DNA from 2 places in the Nonomuraea sp. NPDC004354 genome. Region 1 is predicted to be linked to the other one. Evidence: riboswitches for the same ligand, from Rfam matches in the RefSeq annotation. Region 1 holds a riboswitch; the other holds the start of a gene.
What was found. A riboswitch is a leader RNA that binds a small molecule or an ion and turns the genes downstream of it on or off. The one in region 1 is predicted to bind glycine.
Positions count from the first base shown of each region.

Region 1 (10,590 bases):
GGCGAGTAAAGGGAGATCGTGATGGCGGATCATGATCGCGCCGCAGGGCCGCGCGGTGAAGAGGAAGCACCGCGCGGCCCGGACCCCGAGAGCGCCCCACCACCCGCTTCCGGTGCGTCGCAGGCAGGACCACCGCCTCCGCCGCCATCACCGCCTCCGCCGCCATCACCGCCTCCGCCGACTCCGCCGTCCCCGCCGCCTCCGCCGCCTCCGCCGCGGGAGACCTTCGCCGGGTTCGTCCGGCAGAAGCACGCCCAGATCATCGGCGCCGGGCTCATCGGCCTGTTGGCCGGCGGCGTTCTCGGCGGCGCCGCCGTGGCGATCCTGTTCCGCGTCGCCGACCACGGCGACCGTCCCCGGACGGCCCGCTGGGAAGACCATGGCAGGCACCGCTTCGGCGGGCCCGAAAGCTACCGGTTGGACGGCCCGGAAGGGCACCGCTTAGGCGGCCCCGAGGTGTATCGCTGGGGTGGCCCCGAAGGGTACCGGGGGGAGCCGCCCGCCGAGTGCTGGTCCACCCCGCGCGGCCGGACCTGCACCTACCCGTACGCCCGCCCGCCGCTGCCGTCGCCCATGCCGACCACCTCCGTCACCGTGGTGCCGCCGCCGACCGTTGTGCCCACGGTCAAGCCCACGCCTACCGGCTGACCGGCTACCCGCACGCCCCGAGCGTTGTGCCCACGGTCAAGCCCACGCCTACCGGCTGACCGACTACCCGCACGCCCCGAGCGGACGGCCCTTCGCGTCGAGGTCGACGCCGATGGGCGCGTCCTCGCCCGGGACGCGCGCCTCGACCCTGGTCGACCCGACCCACCGGAGGTCCTCCCTCTCGAGATCGAGGTCGGGACAGGACAGCGACCACTCGCGGCTGAGCAGGCCGGCGTCCTCGCGGATGCTGAGCGTCATCGTGGTCTCGAAGATGCCGTGCTGCTCCCGCACGATCAGGATGAGCGGGCCCGGCCCCTTCACCGCGGCCACCTCGACGGAGTCGAAGATCGACCAGCGCAGCCCGTAGGCCGACCAGCCGAGCATCCCGGCGATCGTCGCGATCACGACGACTGCCCTGGCCCACGGTGTCGGCCTGACCAGCTCGCGCACGCCCAGCCCGCCGAGGACCAGGGCGGTCAGGCCGAACAGCAGCGGGTGGTTCAGCGTGTCGTTGAGCAGGACGAGCTCGGTGGTGACGGTCCTGGTGACGACGACCGTGGCGGCCAGGACGAAGGCGGGGGCCAGGTACAGGAGCGCCAGGAGGGGCCTTCGGGGCATATGGGGGATTATGCCGGTTCTTCTGCTGGAGTACGCGGGATGGGCGGGCGGTCACCGGCTACCCCGGTGGCCGCCCGCCCGCTTGCCGTACAGCCACCGGCTACCCGGTCGCCGCCGGCCCGCTTGCCGTACGGACGCGCTCGCCTAGGAACGGATCAGACGGGCTGCCAGAGAGCCGGCACGTTGGGCGGCTCCCAGCCCGGCAGCGAGGTGTGGGCGATCCGGCAGCGGTACCGGACGCCCTGGTAGCTGACCACGTCACCCACCGCGTACGGCGTCCACGCCGCCCACGTGGTCTCCCCGCCGCCGACCGTCAGCGTGAAGCGGGCCGAGTGGTCGGCCGCGGTGCCGTCGGCGTTGACGGTGATCGGGTACGCCCCCGGCGCCGTACCCGAGGCCGTGGCGATCGTCACCGTCGCCGTCTGGCCCGAGGTGATCGTCTGCGGGTCGACGGTGACGGTGACCCCGCTGGGCACGTCGGCCGCCGACAGCGTGACGCTCTGCGGATTGCCCGAGGTGACCTGGGTGGACAGCGTGGCCGTGGCCGTCTGCCCCGGCTGGACGGTGGCCGACGACGGGTTCAGCGTCACCGTGTAGTCGTCGGCCGCGCCGCCGCCGACGGCCAGCTTCCACAGCACGTAGGCCGCGGCGTCGGCGTTGCGGTCGAGCGCCGTGGTGCTGACGTTGGCCGGGTAGGTGTCGCACGCGGAGTGGTAGCAGCGGTCGAACGCTTGCCCGGCGGTGCCGCCCCACTTGGCCGCCTGGGCCGTCGTCTTGACCGCCTCGGCGCCGGTGAAGACCCCGCCGACCCTGACGCCCGCGTCCTTGAACGGGGCGTGGTCGCTGCGCCCGTCGCCCGCGGTCTCGATCTCGGTCTGCACGCCGATGCCCGCGTAGTAGTCGTTGAACAGCCGCTGCAGCTGCGCGTCGTCGTCGTAGACGAAGTAGCCCGGATTGGGCGAGCCGGTCATGTCGAAGTTCAGGTAGGCCTCGATGCCGGACACGCCGCTGGTCTGCACGTAGTACTGCGAGCCGCGCAGCCCCAGCTCCTCGGCGCCCCACCAGGCGAAGCGCACGTGCTTGGTCAGGGTGGGGTTACGGCCGGCCAGCGTGAGGGCCAGCTCCAGCAGCGAGGAGGAGCCGGTGCCGTTGTCGTTGACGCCGGGCCCCGCGGAGACGCTGTCGAGGTGGCTGCCCAGCATGACCACCTGGCCGGCCGGGCCGCCGGGCCAGTCGGCGATCAGGTTCTGGTGGGTCCTGCCGCCGTAGGTGAAGTTCTGCACCTGGGTGGCGTATCCGGCCGCGTCGAGCTTGCCCCTGATGTAGGTGAGCGCCGAGGTGTAGCCGGTGCTCGGCGAGGGGCGCGGGCCGATGCTCTGCAGCTGGCTCAGGTGCGCGGTGAGGTTGGCCACCGGGATGTCGGGCGTGCCGGGGCCGGGTGGCGTGCCGACGGTCAGCGTGAAGGCCGCCTGCCTGTCGACGTCCGTGCCGTCGGCCATGACGGTGACGGAGTGGGCGCCGACCGGGGTGCCCGAGGAGGTGGACAGGGTCAGCGTGGAGGTCTGCCCCGCCGTGATGGTGGCGGGGGAGAAGGCCGCCGTCACGCCGGACGGCAGCGTGCCGGTGCCCAGGGTGATCGACTGGGCGGTGCCGATCGCGGTCGTCCGCACGGTCGTGGTCGCCTGCTGGCCCGGCTGGACCGTGCGCGAGGCGGGGTCGAGCGCCACGGTGAAGTCGCTGCCCTGCTGGCAGGTCGGCTCGCCCGCCTGCGCCGGCACGCTGACGCCGGACCAGGCCTCCTTGACGACGTTGAACTCCACACAGCTGCCCGGGTACAGGGTCTTGGCCGCGTTGAGCGTGGCGACGCGGGCCTTGGCGTGGGTCCACGGGAGCGTCTTGGTGTTCAGCGCGCTCATGAAGATCTCACCGGCCTTGCGGATGCCGATACCGGTGATCGCCGGGCCGTTGTCGCACCGCGAGCTGGCCGGCTTGCCCTGCGGGTTGGTGCCCTCCGCCACCAGGTAGAACCAGTGGTTCTGCGGCCCCGCGCCCGCGTGCACCTCGGGGGCGGGCAGCCGGAAGCAGTTGGGGTCGCCGAGCGCCGACGGGTTGTACATGTTGCGGATCGGCCCCGAGCCGCTCAGGTTGACCTCCTCGCCCACCAGGTAGTCGGGCGGGTCGAGGGTGGCGGGCTCGTTGACGTAGTGCTCGGTCAGCGCGCCGAAGATGTCGCCGGTCGACTCGTTCAGGCCGCCCGTCTCGTTGCCGCTGCCGGGGCCGCCGGGGGTGGTGTGGAAGATGCCGTGGCCGTACTCGTGGCCGACCACGTCCATCGCGGTGAGCTGCTGCGTGCCTGCGGAGTTGCGGCCGAAGCTGGTGTAGGAGCCCGTCCAGTAGGCGTTGACCTCGGCCAGGCCGACTCGCGCGGGGAAGCCGCCGCCGCGGCCGTCGATGCCGTCGCGGCTGAGCCAGTCGCGCAGCATGTCCCATTCCTTCTGGACCGCGAACAGCGTGTCGACGCAAGCGGTCTCCAGGTTGGTGCCGGTGCCGTTGCCCCAGGTGTCGTCGGTGCCGGTGTAGGCCTGGCCGTTCTGGCCGCCGCACTGGAGGCCGCGCCGGGTCGGGTCGACCATCGAGTACGACGGCGAGGTGGCGATCTGGACGGGGTTGCCGTTGTAGTAGCTGTTGCCGGTGCCAGCGCGCACCTCGTCCCACTCGTCGACGATCTGGCCGGACGACGCGTCGACGTAGACGTGCAGCTTGCTGGGCGCCTTGGCGGTCCTCCCCTCGACGACCACCTCCCAGGCCAGCCGGGGCCGCTCGCCGGCGGCGTGGATCGCGAGGGTGGGGGTGCCGACGCCGGAGACCGTGGGCACCCGCTTGCGGGCGGCGAGCGCGGCCTGCTCGGCGGTCACGGTGGGGGTGGCGGGAGCGGCCGCTTCGGCGCGCTGGCCCGTGGTCACCTGGTGGACGACCTGGCCCGACTCGTCGGTGACGATGACGACGTCGCCGCCGTAGACGGGCAGGCCCGCGTGCGTGCGGGCGTAGGTCAGGTACTGCTGTCCGCGCACGCCGCCGACCGAGGAGACGAGCGCGAACTCGTCGTCGGCGGTGGCGAACAGGGCCTCGGAGTGGGCCAGGAGGGCGCTCTTGGCGGCCGACGCGGCGGTGCGGCGTTCGGCAGGGGTGGGCGGGTCCGCCGCCGCGGTCGTGGTCACGACCAGTGCCAGCGCGAGCATGGCGGCAGCACCCAGCCGGAGGGTGGGTTTCACTCTCGTGCTCCTTGGGGGTGTCGGGCGAGGAGTCGTCCCAAGTTGACCGCGAGAGTAAAAGGCTTAGTAAGCCAACATTTTCCTATAATTTGACGTTATATGCGGCCGTGGCGCTTCAACCAGGCCTGATACACGGGCGCCCGCCGGGCCTCGCTCCAGTACGTCTTGGTCACCGTCTGCACCAGATCGCCGGCCAGCGCCGCCAGCGGGCCCTTCTCGTGCCACCCGAGCAGGTGGCGGAAGCGCAGCGGGGCACCACGCAGCGGCCTGATCACGATGCCGTCCCTGGCGGGCGCGGTGGCCTGGAACAGCCCGACGCACCTGCCCTCGCCGATCAGGTCGAGCGCCACCTCCAGGTTCACCGCGAAGGTGACGCGCTGCGTGAAGCCGTGCTCGGCGCAGGTCGCCGCCATGTGCTCGCGCGGCCCCGACTCCAGCAGCGCCGGCTGCGCCCAGTCCTCCTGCGCGAGGTCGCCCAGCTCCACCTCCTCCGCGCCCGCGAGAGGATGCCGGGAGGACAGGCCGACGAACAGCGGCTCGGTGGCGATCACCGCGTAGCGGGTGCCCCGCGGCGGGACGAGCTCGTGTCCCGGGTAGTCGTCGAGCGTGGCCAGCTCGATCCGCTCGCTCTCGAGCAGTCCCGGCAACGGGTCCAGGGTGGCCTCGGTGCGCAGGCTGATCTCCGCTCCCGGAAGCAGCCCGTCCAGGCTGCGCGCCAGGTAGATGGCCAGCCGGGTCGGGGCGCACCCCACCCTGATGCGCAGCGGGCCGCCCGGCGGCGAGGCGTAGCGGGCGGCGTCACGCTGGAGCTCGTCGAAGGCCGGGAGCAGGGACCGTGACCGCGTCAGCAACCACTCGCCCCGCGGGGTCGGCCGGACGCCGTCGTGCGAGCGGTCGAACAGCGGCCCGCCCACCATCCGCTCGATCCTGCGCAGCTGGGCGGCGATGCCGGGTTGCGACATACCCATGGTCGCGGCGGCCTTCGAGATGCTTCCCGTGTCCGCGATGGCGCACAGCACCCTCAGGTGACGAACCTCAAGGTCCACACCGCGAGCTTAAAAGTAAAGAAGCTTTCCAGTAAGACCCAATCGGGTCAGCGGCGGACGTGGACGCGGACGATCGCGCCCATGTCGTCGACACCCACGTCGCGGCGCACCCTGCCGACGACCTCGCGGTTCAGCTTGGTCACCACGGCGCCCACGTCGGCGAGGGCGGGGCAGGTCACCGCGATCCGCAGCCGGTCCTGGCCCACGACCCGCACCGCCGTACGGCTGATGCCGTCCACGTCCTTCAGACCCACGCACAGCAGCGCCGTCCCCGTGCCCGAGCGGTTGCCGAGCCTGCCCCAGCCGAGCGCGATGAGCAGCCACCGCAAGGCCAGCAGGGCGGCGAAGACCAGCACGAGCGCGAGCAGCCACGAGACCCACGGATGCGCGGCGACGTAGCCGGCGACGTCGTCCTCCAGGACCCTGGCGTTCCTGCGGGTCCCGAGCTCGCCACCACCCCGCAGGTAGGCGTAGCCGCCCAGGCCGAGCAGGACACCACCGACGACACCGAGCCCGATCCTGTTGCCGCCGTACTGCCGCATCACAGCCCCTTCCGGCGCAGCCGTACCACGACCTCGCCCGCGCACATGGCGCCGAGCCCGTTCAGCCGCTCGCCGACGGCGGCCCCGGTCCTGCGCAGCATCTCGCCCGTGCGCTCGGCGTCGGAGACGACCGTGACCTCGATCTGCCGGCGGCGCAGCCGTACCCGCACGCTGCGCACCCCGTCGACGTCCTCGGCGACGGCCCTGAGCGTCCTGCGCAGGCCCGACCTGGTGACGCCCATGACGATCCGCGGGTCGGCGGTCTCCAGCGGCACCAGCCTGGACCGGCCCGGCACCAGGGCGAGCCCCATTAGCACCAGGCCGGTGCCCGCCACGCCGACCGCGCCCAGCATCAGCTCCGGGTCCGACCACGCGGTGCGGGCGGCCAGGGCGAGCACCTGGTCGACGGGCAGCAGGCCGAGCCCGCCGCCCATCAGTCCGGCGAGGACCTCGGCGGCGAGCAGCGTCAGCCCGGCCGACGTCGTGAAGGCCACCGCGACACCGGCGGGGGTTCGTGCCGGTCTGAGCACCCTGGACGCCCTGCGGCGGGGCGTCTCGTGCTCGCTCGGAGCGGCTCCACCAGGCAGGCGGTCCTGGAGTGTTGTCATCACACCGACAGAGGTACAGGGGGCCGCCGCGCCACAAAGCCCTTCCCCGCCGCCGGTTTGCCGGATCTTTGCCGGCGAACATCGGTATTACCCTGCTTCTATGGACGACCGCCAGCGCTACGACAGGGCCACCGCCGCGTTCGAGCCGCCCTTCGCCATCCTCGATCTGGAGGCGTTGCGGGCCAACGCGGCGGGCCTGGTCCGCAGAGCCGGCGGCAAGCCGATCAGGGTGGCGAGCAAGTCGGTCCGCTCGCGCCCCGTCCTCGAACGCATCCTCGCCATGGACGGCTTCAGCGGCGTCATGGCCTTCACCCTGCCCGAGGCGCTGTGGCTGGTCGAGCAGGGGTTCAGCGACGTGCTGGTCGCCTATCCCACCGCCGACAGGACGGCGCTGGCGGCGCTGGCCGCCACCGAGCGGGCCGTGCGGGAGATCACGCTCATGGTCGACTCCGCCGAGCACCTCGACTTCATCGAGTCGGCGGTGCCGGCAGGCGGCCCGGTCCTGCGGCTCTGCCTCGACATCGACGCCGGATACGTCGCCCTCGGCGGGCGCTTCCGCGCCGGCGCCCTGCGCTCCCCGGTCCGCGAACCCGCCCACGCCGCCGACCTGGCCGCCGAGATCGCCAAGCGGCCGGCCTTCCGCCTGGTCGGCCTCATGGCCTACGAGGCACAGATCGCGGGCGTCGGCGACGACCCGCCCGGCAACGCGGCCTTCGCCCGCGCCATCAGGCTGATGCAGGCCCGCTCGGCCCGCGAGCTGATCGTACGGCGCGGCCGCATCGTCAACGCCGTCAGGCAGGTCGCCGACCTCGAGTTCGTCAACGGCGGCGGCACCGGCAGCGTCGACCGCACGGTCAGGGAGAAGGCCGTCACCGAGTGCGCGGCCGGCTCGGGCTTCTTCCACCCCAGGCTCTTCGACTTCTACCGGGGCTTCAGCGGCCGTCCTGCCGCGCTGTTCGCCCTTCCGGTCGTCCGGCGTCCAGGGCTCGGCGTGGTGACCGTGCTCGGCGGCGGCTACCTGGCCTCAGGGGCGCCGGGGCCGTCGCGGCTGCCCCAGCCGTACCTGCCGCCGGGGCTGCGCTACTCCTCCGACGAGGGCGCGGGCGAGGTGCAGACCCCGCTGCTCGGCCAGCCCGCCGAGGACCTGCGCGTCGGCGACAGGGTGTGGTTCCGCCACGCCAAGTCGGGCGAGCTGTGCGAGCGGTTCGCGAGCCTGCTGCTGGTCGAGGGCGACAAGGTCGTCGAGGAGGTCCCGACCTACCGGGGTGAGGGCAGGACCTTCCTCTGACCCGCCACCCTCTGACCCGCACCCTCCGGCTCGGCGCCCGCGAGGCTCGGCGTCCGCGAGGCTCGGCGTCCGCGAGGCTCGGCGCCCGCGAGGGTGCGTGGCGCCCGTCCTTCGGCCCCTCGCGGGGCGCCCGGCGGGCCGGTGACGCCTGCCCGTCAGCGCCTGCGGCGCCGGCGCCACAGGACGATCGCCGCGCCCACGACCAGCACCGCGCCCACGGCGATCAGCGCCGAGCCGACAGGCCGCTCGTCCTCCCACAGGTCCCCGGCGTCGTCGTCGTAGCGCACCGGCCGCGGCGTCACCCCCACGAGATCGCCGACCGACGCCACGAAGTGCTCGGCCCTCGACTTGACCTCGTCCATGCTGCGCTGGGCCACCCGCTTGGGGCTCACCCGGTCGGCGATGGCGTCAACGGTCCGCGCGAGCTCGGCGCGCGTCCGGGTGATCCTGCGCTCCAGCTCTTCAGGGTCGGTCTCGGCCATGGCTCTCCTTTCTCAGGGTGATCAGTCTGTCAGGTCGCGCCGCCGTACCGCACGGCGGGCGAAACGTGTCCCTTCGATTGGGGTTAGGTTGAGCCCGTGACCGAAACCAAGCTCCAGCCAGGAGACGCCGCTCCGGACTTCACGCTCCCCGCGGCCGACGGCGGCGCCGTCTCCCTCGACGCCTACCGCGGCAAGCGCGTCATCCTGTACTTCTACCCCGCCGCCATGACGCCCGGATGCACCAAGCAGGCGTGCGACTTCCGCGACAACCTTGGTCAGCTGACCGACGAGGGTTTCGTCGTTCTCGGGGTCTCCAAGGACAAGACCGACAAGCTGGTGAAGTTCGTCGAGCGCGACGCGCTGACCTTCCCGCTGCTGTCCGACGTCGACCTGGAGATCCACAAGGCCTACGGCGCGTACGGCGCCAAGAAGCTGTACGGCAAGGAGATCGTCGGCGTGATCCGCTCGACCTTCGTCATCGGCCCCGACGGGAAGATCGAGCAGGCGCTCTACAACGTGAAGGCGACGGGCCACGTGGCCGGCCTGAAGAAGAAGCTCGGCCTGGTCTGAGGTTTGCGATCAAGTCCGCGGGCTTGATCGCAAACGAGTATCTCGGCCCCGGCCCGGGCGCTAAGCTGATGGCGGTTGCGCGGGCGTGGCGAAATCGGCATACGCGGCAGGTTTAGGTCCTGTTGGTGGTGACACTGTGGGGGTTCGAGTCCCCCCGCCCGCACCTTTCCCTTGATGGCCGGATCCGTACTAGTCTTGCCTACGGACACCGATGAACCCACGCGGGAGAGCGTCCTGGCACCCGGCCAGGACCCCTGAAGGAGCAAGCACTCCCCGCGAACCTCTCAAGGCAAAGGACCGCGCGGGCAAGGTGACCTCTGGAAAGCAGGCCTGCGGGGCCTCGCCGAAGGTGAAAGTCCGGCAAAACCGGGTGAAGCTCTCAGGCACCGATGACAGAGGGGGAGGATCCTGGCATCCAACCCATCCTGAGGTGCGAACAATGTCCCGACCGACACCGCTACGAGACGTACACGAGAGCCTCGGCGCGACGCTGACCGACTTCGCCGGCTGGTTGATGCCGCTGCGCTACGGGAGCGAGTCCGCCGAGCACAAGGCCGTACGCGAGCGGGCCGGGCTGTTCGACCTGTCCCACATGGGGGAGATCTTCGTGACCGGCCCGCAGGCCGGCGAGGCGCTCGACTACGCGCTGGTCGGCCACCTGTCCGTGCTCGCGCCCGGCCGCGCCCGCTACACGATGATCGTCAACGAGCAGGGCGGGGTCCTCGACGACCTCATCGTCTACCGCCTGGCCGACGACGAGTACATGGTCGTCGCCAACGCCTCCAACTACCCCATGGTCGCCGAGCGCCTCACCGAGCGCGCCGAGGGCTTCGACGCGGTCGTCGACGACCGCTCCGACCAGTACGCGCTCATCGCGATCCAGGGCCCGCGCGCCCAGGAGATCCTCGCCACGCTCACCGACGCCGACCTCGCGGGCCTGAAGTACTACGCCGGCCTGCCCGGCACGGTCGCCGGCGCCGAGGCGCTCATCGCCCGCACCGGCTACACCGGCGAGGACGGCTTCGAACTCTTCGTCGCCAACGCCGACGCCGTCGCGCTGTGGCACGCGCTGGCCAAGGCGGGCGAGCCGTACGAGATCATGCCCGCCGGCCTGTCCAGCCGTGACACGCTCCGCCTCGAGGCCGGCATGCCGCTGTACGGCAACGAGCTCGGCGTCTCGCTCACGCCCTTCGACGCCGGCCTCGGCCGCGTGGTGAAGTTCGACAAGCCCGGCGACTTCGTCGGCAGGGCCGCGCTCGAGCAGGTCAAGGACGTCCCGCCGCGCCGCCGCCTCGTCGGCCTGGTCGCGACGGGTCGCAGGGTCCCTCGCCATGGGTTCCCTGTCACCAGTGACGGGGCCGTCGTGGGCGAGGTGACCAGCGGCGCGCCGTCGCAGACCCTCGGCAAGCCCATCGCGATGGCGTACGTGGACACTGGGATAGAAGAAGGTCTGGCCGTTGACATCCGGGGCAGCCAAGAGGGCGTGGACCTGGTTGAGCTGCCTTTCTACAGGAGG
Region 1 is NZ_JBSGDV010000011.1:281,152-291,741, forward strand. Features, by position in the region: gene ACWENQ_RS28365 (hypothetical protein) at 286-648, shown strand; gene ACWENQ_RS28370 (hypothetical protein) at 712-1,266, opposite strand; gene ACWENQ_RS28375 (M28 family peptidase) at 1,422-4,538, opposite strand; gene ACWENQ_RS28380 (LysR family transcriptional regulator) at 4,634-5,584, opposite strand; gene ACWENQ_RS28385 (hypothetical protein) at 5,632-6,126, opposite strand; gene ACWENQ_RS28390 (DUF6286 domain-containing protein) at 6,126-6,734, opposite strand; gene ACWENQ_RS28395 (amino acid deaminase/aldolase) at 6,835-8,022, shown strand; gene ACWENQ_RS28400 (DUF3618 domain-containing protein) at 8,178-8,504, opposite strand; gene bcp (thioredoxin-dependent thiol peroxidase) at 8,601-9,074, shown strand; tRNA gene ACWENQ_RS28410 (tRNA-Leu) at 9,154-9,237, shown strand; glycine riboswitch at 9,287-9,384, shown strand; glycine riboswitch at 9,385-9,480, shown strand; gene gcvT (glycine cleavage system aminomethyltransferase GcvT) at 9,514-10,590, shown strand, end outside.

Region 2 (10,590 bases), on a different contig from region 1:
CATCGTCTTCATGGACTCCCACGGCGCCGACCTCACCCCCGCCGCCCAGCGCAAGCTGGAGCGCGTCTTCTCGCGCCAGGAGTTCCGCCGGGCCTTCCCCGGCGAGATCGCCGAGCTGAGCTTCCCCGCCAGGGCGGTGGAGGACTACGCGCAGGAACTGCTGCGCTGCGTCGACATGACCGGCGTGGACGGCATGAAGGTGGTCGTCGACTGCGCGGGCGGCACCTCCTCGGTGGTCCTGCCCACCCTGCTCGGCCGCCTCGGCGTCGAGGTGCTGACCGTCAACGCCAGGCTCGACTCCGCCTCGCCCACCGAGACGCTCGCCGAGCGCCGCCGCGACCTGCAGCGCCTGTCGGAGCTCGTCGGCTCCTCCCGGGCCGCCTTCGGCGTCCGCTTCGACCCGGTCGGCGAGCGCATCGCCCTGGTCGACGAGATGGGCCAGCTCATCAGCGAGGAGCGCGCGCTGCTGGTGGTGCTCGACCTGGTCGCCGCCGAGCGCCGCCGAGGCAGGGTGGCGCTGCCCGTCACCACGACCAGGGTGGCCGAGCAGGTGTGCCGCTTCCACGGCGTCCAGGTCGAGTGGACCTCGACCTCGCTCGACGCGCTCACCTCCGCCGCCGCCAAGCCGTACATGATCTTCGCGGGGGACGGCAGGGGCGGTTTCATCGTGCCGGAGTTCGGGGCCACGGTGGACGGCCTGGCGGCCTTCCTGCGCCTGCTCGGCCTGGTGGCCCGCACCCGCCTGACGCTCAGCCAGATCGACGCGCGCATCCCCGAGGCCAAGCTGCTCAAGCGGACCGTCCCGACGCCGTGGGCCACCAAGGGGGCGGTGATGCGCTCGGTCATCGAGGCCGCCGAGGGTTTCGACATCGACACCACCGACGGCGTGCGGGTGGTCGGCGACGACGGGCGCTGGGCGCTGATCCTGCCCGCCGCCAGCGAACCCGCCACCGACCTGTGGGCCGAGGCGCATGATTTCGACACAGCGGAGGCATTTCTCGACAGATGGGCGCGCGTCGTCGAGCAGGCGGCGGGAACGTGACAACACAACTGGCGCGGCGGCATGGACCTTGAGGGCGGCTCGGCGGTAACTTTGTCACCGTCCGAACCCGTCGTGCGGCGTCTCGCCTTGACCTTTGCTCGTGATCAGCGTAAGTTGCGGCATTCGCAAACGTGAACTAAGCGAGAGGCGTGGGGCGCCCTGATCAACCGTCGCCGCGTTCTCGCGGTAGGAGGCCGAGCCGATCGATGCCGTACGTCTACTGTACGCAGTGCGGTCATGCCAACCCCGAGGATGCCCGCTTCTGCTCCCGGTGTGGGTCGCCGCTGACCAGACACGAGGTCTCAGGGGACACCACCTCGACGATCTCCGTCGCGGGAATCGAGGCGTATGAGGCGGAGACGGCCGACGCCCTGCTGGCCGAGCGGGCCGCCGTCGAGCAGCTGCCGCCCGGCGCGGCGCTGCTGGTGGTCACCCGTGGTCCCAACGCCGGCAGCCGCTTCCGGCTCGACCGCGACCTGACCACGACGGGCCGGCATCCCGAGAGCGACATCTTCCTCGACGACATCACGGTCTCGCGGCGTCACGTGGAGTTCTACCGCCATCCCGGCGGCGCCTTCACCGTCCGCGACGTCGGCAGCCTCAACGGCACCTACGTCAACAGGGAGCGCATCGAGGAGGTGCCCCTCCACAGCGGCGACGAGGTGCAGATCGGTAAGTTCCGCCTCGTCTTCCTCACGCGGGGCGCATGAGCTCCCAGGCGGCGCGTTCGCACATGAGCATCGGGGAGGTGCTCGCCCTGCTGCAGGGCGAGTTCCCCGACGTCACCGTCTCCAAGATCCGTTTCCTGGAGAGCGAGGGGCTGATCGAGCCCGAGCGCAGCCCCTCGGGCTATCGCAAGTTCACCTACATGCACGTGGAGCAGCTGCGCTTCATCCTCACCGAGCAGCGCGACCACTACCTGCCGCTGCGGGTCATCAAGGACAGGATGGCCGACGAGCTCGGCCGTCCCAGGGCGCTGCCCGAGACCAAGGAGGTCCGGTTCAGCCGCGCCGAGCTGCTGGAGGCCAGCGGGCTCGACGACGAGACCCTCACCGAGCTGGAGGACTACGGCCTGCTCGCGCCGGTCGCCCGGCGCTACGACGAGGACGCGGTCAAGGTGGCGCGCAGCGTCGGCGCCCTGGCCCGGTACGGCCTGCACGCCCGGCACCTGCGCGCGGTCAGGGCCGCCGCCGAGCGCGAGGCCGGTCTGGTGGAGCAGGCCGTCGCCCCCATCCTCAAGCGGCGCGCTCCGGGCGCCATCGGCGAGGCCGACGAGACGGCCAGGCAGCTGTCCGGCCAGTTGCTCGAGCTGCACGCCGCTCTGTTGCGCACCGCCGTCCGCTCGGCCCTGGGCGGCTGACCCGCAGGGCGGCATCCCGAAAAAACCGGAAATTCCGCTCGCCCGCTGCCGTCGGGGATGCGGGCGCCCGCCGAGGCGGCCCTGGAGCCCGGTAGGTTGGCGGGAAGCCTCGGGGGCAGGGGATATTACCTACCCAGTGGGTGTTACGTTGAAGTGCGGTAGATGCGGCCCATGGATCGTGAATTCGGAGCAGCCCGTGTTGCAGATGGAGGTAGTGGGCGTTCGCGTTGAAATGCCCACAAATCAGCCGATCGTTCTGCTCAAGGAGGCGCAGGGTGAGAGGTTTCTCCCGATCTGGATAGGAATGACCGAAGCCACGGCCATCGCGCTCGCCCAGGCGGAGGAACCGCCGCCCAGGCCCTTGACCCACGACCTGTTCAGGGACGTGCTGAGCGCGTTGGGCGTCGGCCTGCGTGCGGTCAACATCGTCGCTCTGCGTGACGGGATCTTCTTCGCCGATCTGGTCTTCTCCAACGGCGTGGAGGTCAGCGCGCGCCCCTCCGACTCCATCGCCCTCGCGCTGCGCACCGGTGCGCGGATCTTCGCCAGCGAGGAGGTCGTGCAGGAGGCCGGAGTGATCATCCCCGATGACCAGGAGGATGAGGTGGAGAAGTTCAGGGAGTTCCTTGACACCATCACGCCCGAGGACTTCGGACGCGCGGGGTAGGACTCCCTTCGTGAAGGCTCGTACCCTTGGTCGCCACCTGGGGTACGCATTTCACTGCATTTACGCTTCGCGACGCGCCGAGCCGGATCGTTGACTGCGGATGGTCACGGTCCTACGGTGCAAGTGAAACCTGTGGTTGTCATTTACGAACCCCCAGATCAGACCACGGGATGAGAGAAAGCCGGAGGTCCGCGTGGCGGTCAGCAGCGGCGAGGGAAAGACGGCCGGCCAGGAAGATCCGGTGCGGCGCGAAACCGCGCGCCAGCGTGCCGGTGAGCAGGGCCTGCTCTTCGACGAGCAGCCCACGACGTTGCCTGCCGACATCGGCTATCGCGGCCCCACGGCCTGCGCGGCGGTCGGCATCACCTACAGGCAACTGGACTACTGGGCGCGCACGGGCCTGGTCGAGCCGACGATAAGAGCCGCGCACGGATCCGGCTCGCAGCGGCTCTACAGCTTCCGCGACATCCTGGTGCTCAAGGTCGTCAAGCGGCTGCTCGACACCGGCGTGTCGCTCCAGCAGATCCGCACCGCCGTACAGCACCTGAGAGATCGGGGCGTCGGCGACCTGAGCAGGATCACGCTCATGAGCGACGGCGTCAGCGTCTACGAGTGCACCTCGGCCGACGAGGTCATCGACCTGCTGCAAGGCGGTCAGGGAGTGTTCGGTATCGCGCTGGGCAGGGTCTGGCGCGAAGTCGAGGGATCGCTCGCGGAGCTGCCGGGGGAACGAGCGGCGGTCGAGGACACCGTCCCGGCCGACCATCCCACTGACGAACTCGCCCAGCGCCGCAGAGCCCGGCGAATGGGCTGATTCCCGGACGCTGGTAGCCTAGGGCTGGAGCCGACGACCCCGAGCGGGAGAGTCCCCGGGCCACCGGGGCGCCGAAGGAGCAACCCTCCCCGGAATCTCTCAGGCACCCAGTACCGCTCGGACGAGGCCACTCTGGAAAGCAGGCACGCCCGCCAGGCGCGTCTCACCGACGGTGCAAGCCCGCGACCCCGCGGGCGAACCTCTCAGGTTGATGACAGAGGGGGAGACCCGGCAGACGCCCGTGCTCTCCACCAGCCTTGGGAGGCAGTTTCCATGACCGAGCCCCTCAGCGACCTCGCTGCACCGCCGTTCGCGACCCGCCACATCGGTCCCTCGGACGGCGAGCAGGCCAAGATGCTGGAGGCGGTCGGCTTCGAGTCGGTCGCCGACCTGGTAGCGGTGGCCGTACCCGAGGCCATCAGGGCCAAGGACCAGCTGAAGCTGCCCGTCGCGGCGGGCGAGAGCGAAGTGATCGCCGAACTGCGGGCGCTGGCCGGCCGCAACCAGGTGCTCACCTCCATGATCGGCCTGGGCTACTACGACACCGTCACCCCCGCGGTGATCAGGCGCAACCTGCTGGAGAACCCGGGCTGGTACACCGCCTACACGCCCTACCAGCCGGAGATCTCCCAGGGCCGCCTGGAGGCGCTGCTCAACTTCCAGACCGTCGTCTCCGACCTGACCGGTCTCGACGTGGCCGGTGCCTCCCTGCTGGACGAGGCCACCGCCGCCGCCGAGGCGATGACACTGGCGCGCCGCGCGGGCAGGTCCAAGAGCAACGTCTTCGTCGTCGACGCCGACGCGCTGCCCCAGACCAAGGCCGTACTGGCCACCCGGGCCGAGCCGCTGGGCATCGAGCTGGTCGTCGACTCCCTCGACGGTGAGCTGCCCGAGTGCTTCGGCGTGCTCGTGCAGTACCCGGGCGCCTCCGGCCGCCTGCGCGACTTCCGCGCCCTGGCCGAGACCGCCCACGCGGGCGGCGCGCTGGTCGTGGCCGCGGCCGACCTGCTGTCGCTGACGCTGGTCGCGGCCCCCGGCGAGCTCGGCGCCGACATCGCCATCGGCTCCTCGCAGCGCTTCGGCGTGCCGTTCGGCTTCGGCGGCCCGCACGCCGCCTACATGTCGGTCCGCGAGGGCCTGCAGCGCCAGATGCCGGGCCGGCTCGTCGGCGTGTCGGTGGACGCCGACGGCGACCCCGCCTACCGCCTGGCCCTGCAGACCCGCGAGCAGCACATCCGCCGCGAGAAGGCCACCAGCAACATCTGCACCGCCCAGGTGCTGCTGGCCGTCATCGCCGGCATGTACGCCGTCTACCACGGCCCCGAGGGGCTGCGCCGCATCGCCCAGCGCACCCACCGCATGGCCGTCACGCTCGCCGCGGCCCTGCGCGCCGGGCGTGTCGAGATCGTCCACGACGGTTTCTTCGACACCGTGCTTGCCCGCGTGCCCGGCAAGGCGGCCCAGGTGGTCGCCGCGGCCGCCGAGCGCGGCGTCAACCTCTGGCAGGCCGACGCCGACCACGTCTCGGTCGCCTGCGACGAGAAGACCACCCTGGCCCACCTGGAGCAGGTCGCCGCCGCCTTCGGCGTGAGCGTCTCGCTGACCGACCTGGCCGCCGAGGACGCCCTGCCCGAGGGCCTGGCCAGGGAGAGCGACTACCTCACCCACCCGGTCTTCCACAGCCACCACTCCGAGACCTCGATGCTGCGCTACCTGCGCCGGCTCCAGGACAAGGACATCGCCCTCGACCGGTCGATGATCCCGCTCGGCTCCTGCACGATGAAGCTCAACGCCACCACCGAGATGGAGCCGATCACCTGGCCCGAGTTCGCGGGCATCCACCCCTACGCGCCGCTCTCCCAGGCCGGCGGCTACGTCGAGCTGGTCGAGACGCTGGAGGCCTGGCTGGCCGAGGTGACCGGCTACGACGCCGTCTCCATCCAGCCGAACGCCGGCTCGCAGGGCGAGTTCGCCGGGCTGCTGGCCATCCGCGCCTACCACCGCGCCAACGGCGACGCGCACCGCGACGTCTGCCTCATCCCCTCCTCCGCGCACGGCACCAACGCCGCCAGCGCGGTCATGGCGGGCATGCGCGTGGTGGTCGTGGCCTGCGACGACAACGGCAACGTCGACCTGGCCGACCTCGAGGCCAAGATCGACAAGCACGCCGAGTCGCTGGCCGCGATCATGGTGACCTACCCGTCCACGCACGGCGTCTACGAGGAGACGATCACCGAGGTCTGCGCCAAGGTCCACGCCGCCGGCGGCCAGGTCTACGTCGACGGGGCCAACCTCAACGCCCTCGTCGGCCTGGCCAAGCCGGGCGAGTTCGGTGCCGACGTCTCCCACCTCAACCTGCACAAGACCTTCTGCATCCCGCACGGCGGCGGCGGCCCCGGCGTCGGTCCGGTGGCCGTGCGCGGTCACCTGGCCGCCTACCTGCCGGGCCACCCGCTGCGCGACGGCTCGCCGGTCGGCCCGGTCTCGGCCGCGCCGTACGGCTCGGCCGGCATCCTGCCGATCTCGTGGGCCTACGTCAGGCTGATGGGCGGCGAGGGCCTCAAGGCCGCGACCGAGCAGGCCATCCTGTCGGCCAACTACCTCGCCCGCCGCCTGGCCCCGCACTACCCCGTCCTCTACACCGGACGCGGCGGCCTGGTCGCCCACGAGTGCATCATCGACCTGCGCCAGATCACCAAGGAGACCGGCGTCACGGTCGACGACGTGGCCAAGCGCCTCATCGATTACGGCTTCCACGCCCCGACGATGTCCTTCCCCGTCGCCGGCACGCTGATGATCGAGCCGACCGAGAGCGAGGACCTGGCCGAGCTCGACAGGTTCGTCGAGGCGATGGCCGCCATCCGCGGCGAGATCGCCAAGGTGGCCGACGGCACCTACGACAAGACCGACAACCCGCTGCGCAACGCCCCGCACACCGCCGAGTCGCTGGTGGCCGACGAGTGGCCGCACCCGTACACCAGGACCGAGGCCGCCTACCCCGTCCAGGGGCTGCGCGACGGGAAGTACTTCTCGCCCGTCCGCAGGATCGACCAGGCCTACGGCGACCGCAACCTGGTCTGCGCCTGCCCGCCCCTGTCGGCGTACGAGGACTGAGCGGAACCGAACGGGCGGCCTCCCCTGCGAGGGGGGCCGCCCGTTCGGCATCTCAGGTGGGGACGTAGCCAACACCCGTGCACAGGATGGTCATGTCGGGCGACGCGGCGGCCGGAAATCGTTAGGCTCGACGTTGATCGTCATCGGTTGATCCCCACCGGTCTCCAAGGAGCCTTGTTGACGTCCCCCGAGCTCGACACCCCGCTGACCACCGGCCCGCTCGACCGTGCCCGCCGCCTCGCCGAGAGCGGCGACCTCGAGGGCGCGGCGGCGATCTTCGCCGAGCTGGCCGCCGACCCCGAGGGACGCGACCGGGCCCAGGCGGCCGTGGGCCTGGCCGTGGTGCTGGAGGAGCGGGGCGACGTCGCGGGCGCCAGAGCGGCGGCGCGGGCCGCGCTGGCCACCGGCCACCCCGAGTACGCGGCCCAGGCCGCCTGCCACCTCGCGCGCGGCTTCGAACGCGAGGGGAACGCCGAGCAGGCCAGAGGAGCCTGGCAGGCCGTGATCGGCATGGGGACGGCCGCCTACCTGCCGCTGGCGCACCTGGCGCTGGCCCACCTGGCCGCCGGCGAGGAGGAGGCCGAACGCGAGCTGCGGGCGGCCATCGCCGTCGGCGACCCCGAGCTGAGCCCCCGCGCCGCCCAGGAGCTCGCCGAACTGCTGCTGGACACCGGAGAGCCGGGCGAGGCCGCCACGGTGCTGGTCGAGGCCCTGCCGCTGGCCGAAGGCGCCCACGAGGCGCGGCTGCGGGTGCTGCTCGGCATCGCCCATCTCGAGCTGGCGTGCGCGGAGTTCGCCGGCGCCGTCGAGGCGGGGCAGGAAGCCGGGCAGGAGGCGGGGCACGAGGCGGAGACGAGCGCGCTGGCGATCGAGCTGCTCGCCCGCACCCTGCCCCTGCGCGGGAGGGGCGAGGCCGCTGACGAGGTCTGGCAGTACGGCCTGTCGCACGCCGACGAGGAACTGGCCGCGCAGGTAAGGCTCCGCTTCGACAGGGACGCGCTCAGCCCCGGCGCGTGAGCACGGCCCCAAGCGCCGGGCGCGGGCCCGGACGCGGGCGCGGGCGCCGGGTACACCGGGCACGGGGCGTGGGTGGCGGCGCGGGGCACCGGGCACGGGGCGTGGGCGGGGCGCGGGGCACCGGGCACCGGGCGCGAGGCGTGGGCGGGGCGCGGGCGCGGGGCACGGGGTGTGGGCGGAGGCGCCGCGCCGGGTGTGGACACCGGACACGGGCGCCGGACGTGGGCCGGTGCGAGGCGGGGGGCACCCCTGCGGCTACCGTTGGAGGGTGGAGATCACGACGCCGCGGGGGGCGGCACTGGTCGACGTCGACGAGGTGGAACGGCCCAGGTTCCTGCTGGTGCTCACTCATGGCTCGGCCGGCGGCGTGGACGCGCCGGACCTGCTGGCCGTACGGGACGCCGCCATGGACAGGGGGGCCACGGTGGCCAGGGTGACCCAGCCGTTCAGGCGGGCGGGTGCCAGGGCGCCGGGCTCGCCCGCGCGGCAGGACGAGGCGTGGCTGGCCGTCATCACGGAGCTGACCGGGCGCTATCCGGGGCTTCCGCTCGTGCAGGGCGGCAGGAGCAACGGCGCCAGGGTCGCGTGCCGTACGGCGAAGGCGGCGGGTGCGGACGCCGTGGTGGCGCTGGCCTTCCCCCTGCATCCGCCGGGGAAGCCGGAACGCTCCCGCGCCGACGAGCTGCGCGGTGCGGGGGTCGACGTGCTGGTGGTGAACGGGGACAGGGACCCCTTCGGGGTGCCCGACGCCGCCGACGCCGCACGTCTGGTTGTGCTGCCGGGCGAAGGGCACGACCTCAAGAAGGATCCCGCGAAGGTCGGCGAGGTGGTCGCCGACTGGCTCGCGGCGCGGTACTGACTGTCAGGCGGCGCCGACCAGCGGCAGCGGCCGGTGCGGGGCGATGACGTCGCCGCTGGGCAGGAGCTCCCCGGTGTCCTCGAAGAGGACCACACCGTTGCACAGAAGGCTCCATCCCTGCTCGGGATGCGACGCGAGGGTGCGTGCGGCCTCGCGGTCGGGCGCCTCAGCAGACGGACAGGCCGGGTCGTGCGGGCACATCGGCGTGCCTCCGATATCTCTTGACTGGGCTCCCTCGCTGGAAGCGGCGGGGGAGCGGCTCGGGCTGTTTCGTATTCTGCGCCAAGTGTGCGGCGTGCGTCACACTTTCCGACATAGCCCGTTAGGACGATTCAAGGAGGATCCCCGGGTGGTTCAGACCATGTGACCTACGACACAGCGTGCCTCACCTACGATAACGGGCCGGCTTCGACACGCTGACGGGCCGGTAAACCCTCTGTTACGCGGCCAGACCGCGCAGCATGGCCTCCAGGCCGCGCTCGAAGTCGGCGTCGGCGCGCTCGTCGTGGCGCACCCAGGTGTCGCGTTCCGGGTCGGCCCATCCCGACTGCTGCACCTCCACCGCGACGCTGCCGAACACGAAGGCGCGCATCGTGCGGACGGCCTCGGCGGCGTCGGTCAGCCCCGCCTCCGTCAGCTGCTCGACCTGCTCCACGATGGCGATCGCCGTAGCCCCTTTGGGGGGTTTGGTCAGGGCCAGCGCGAGCACGCCCGGGTGCTCCCTGAGCGCCGCCCGCTGCGCCCTGCACCACTGCCTGGCCGTCTCCTGCCAGTTGGGGGCCGGATCGACCTGGATGGCGGTCACGTGCTCGGCCAGCGCGTCCATCAGCGCCTCCTTGCCCCGCGGCAGGTGATGGTAGATGGCCATGGCCTCCACCTGGAGGGCGTCGCCGAGCCTGCGCATGGTCAGCCTGCGCAGGCCCTGACCGTCGGCGATGTGCAGGGCCGCGTCGATGATGCGCTCGCGGGACAGGGGCACGGGTGGTCGCTTGGCCGGCATGGAGATCATCTTGCCATACTTTGTAAAGGCGGTCACGCGTCCGCCGCACCCCGGCGTGCCGCCCGACCTGTGGCCAGAGGGACGGCGACGGCCCACCCGAGTGGGTGTTCGGGGCCGGAACCGCGTACGCTACCGCTCGTAACGACTGAAAGGGAGCTGTCCGATGGCGTTTTTCCGTCCGCGTGTGAGCCGTGAGGCCGAGGTGCGCTTCCACGCCGACCAGGAGATCTCCAAGAGCTTCCCCGCCCTGATCGAGAAGGCCAGGCAGGCCGAGGCCGTCGTCCACGAGCTGCGCACGGCCGCGGCGCCCGAGGTCGAGCTGCACGCGGCGGGGCTGCTGCTCGACAAGGCGCTCACCGACGCCCTGCGCGCCGCCGAGGCCGGTCAGCGCGCCATGTTCGGCGTGAAGGCCTACGACGACCGCATCGCCCGGCGCAAGGCCAAGGCGACCCCCGACGGCGCGCGCTGGACCTTCGAGGTCGAGCAGCTGCGCACGCTGCGCGAGGAGAACAGGCTCACCGGCATCCCGCGCCTGCCCCGCCCGGTCCCCGCCGCGCGCTGAGCCCGCCGATTCCGGCCCGCTGCTTCCTGCTTCCCGCTTCCCGCTGCCCGGCTGAGCCGCCGGTGTCCCGGACGGCTCAGGCCGTGACCAGCCCGACGACCCGGTCGACGGGCAGCGCGGGGGAGCGCTGCCCGTTCCTGCCGGTCATCTCCCGT
Region 2 is NZ_JBSGDV010000014.1:119,388-129,977, forward strand. Features, by position in the region: gene ACWENQ_RS31545 (sugar phosphate nucleotidyltransferase) at 1-1,042, shown strand, start outside; gene ACWENQ_RS31550 (FHA domain-containing protein) at 1,249-1,752, shown strand; gene ftsR (transcriptional regulator FtsR) at 1,776-2,402, shown strand; gene ACWENQ_RS31560 (bifunctional nuclease family protein) at 2,599-3,069, shown strand; gene ACWENQ_RS31565 (MerR family transcriptional regulator) at 3,263-3,883, shown strand; glycine riboswitch at 3,918-4,009, shown strand; gene gcvP (aminomethyl-transferring glycine dehydrogenase) at 4,157-6,997, shown strand; gene ACWENQ_RS31575 (hypothetical protein) at 7,175-8,014, shown strand; gene ACWENQ_RS31580 (alpha/beta hydrolase family protein) at 8,283-8,873, shown strand; gene ACWENQ_RS31585 (DUF5999 family protein) at 8,877-9,074, opposite strand; gene ACWENQ_RS31590 (TetR/AcrR family transcriptional regulator C-terminal domain-containing protein) at 9,313-9,873, opposite strand; gene ACWENQ_RS31595 (hypothetical protein) at 10,058-10,435, shown strand; gene ACWENQ_RS31600 (P1 family peptidase) at 10,512-10,590, opposite strand, start outside.
Region 2: it holds a riboswitch for glycine, as region 1 does, so the genes downstream of both, gcvP (aminomethyl-transferring glycine dehydrogenase) here and gcvT (glycine cleavage system aminomethyltransferase GcvT) in region 1, are expected to answer to the same signal.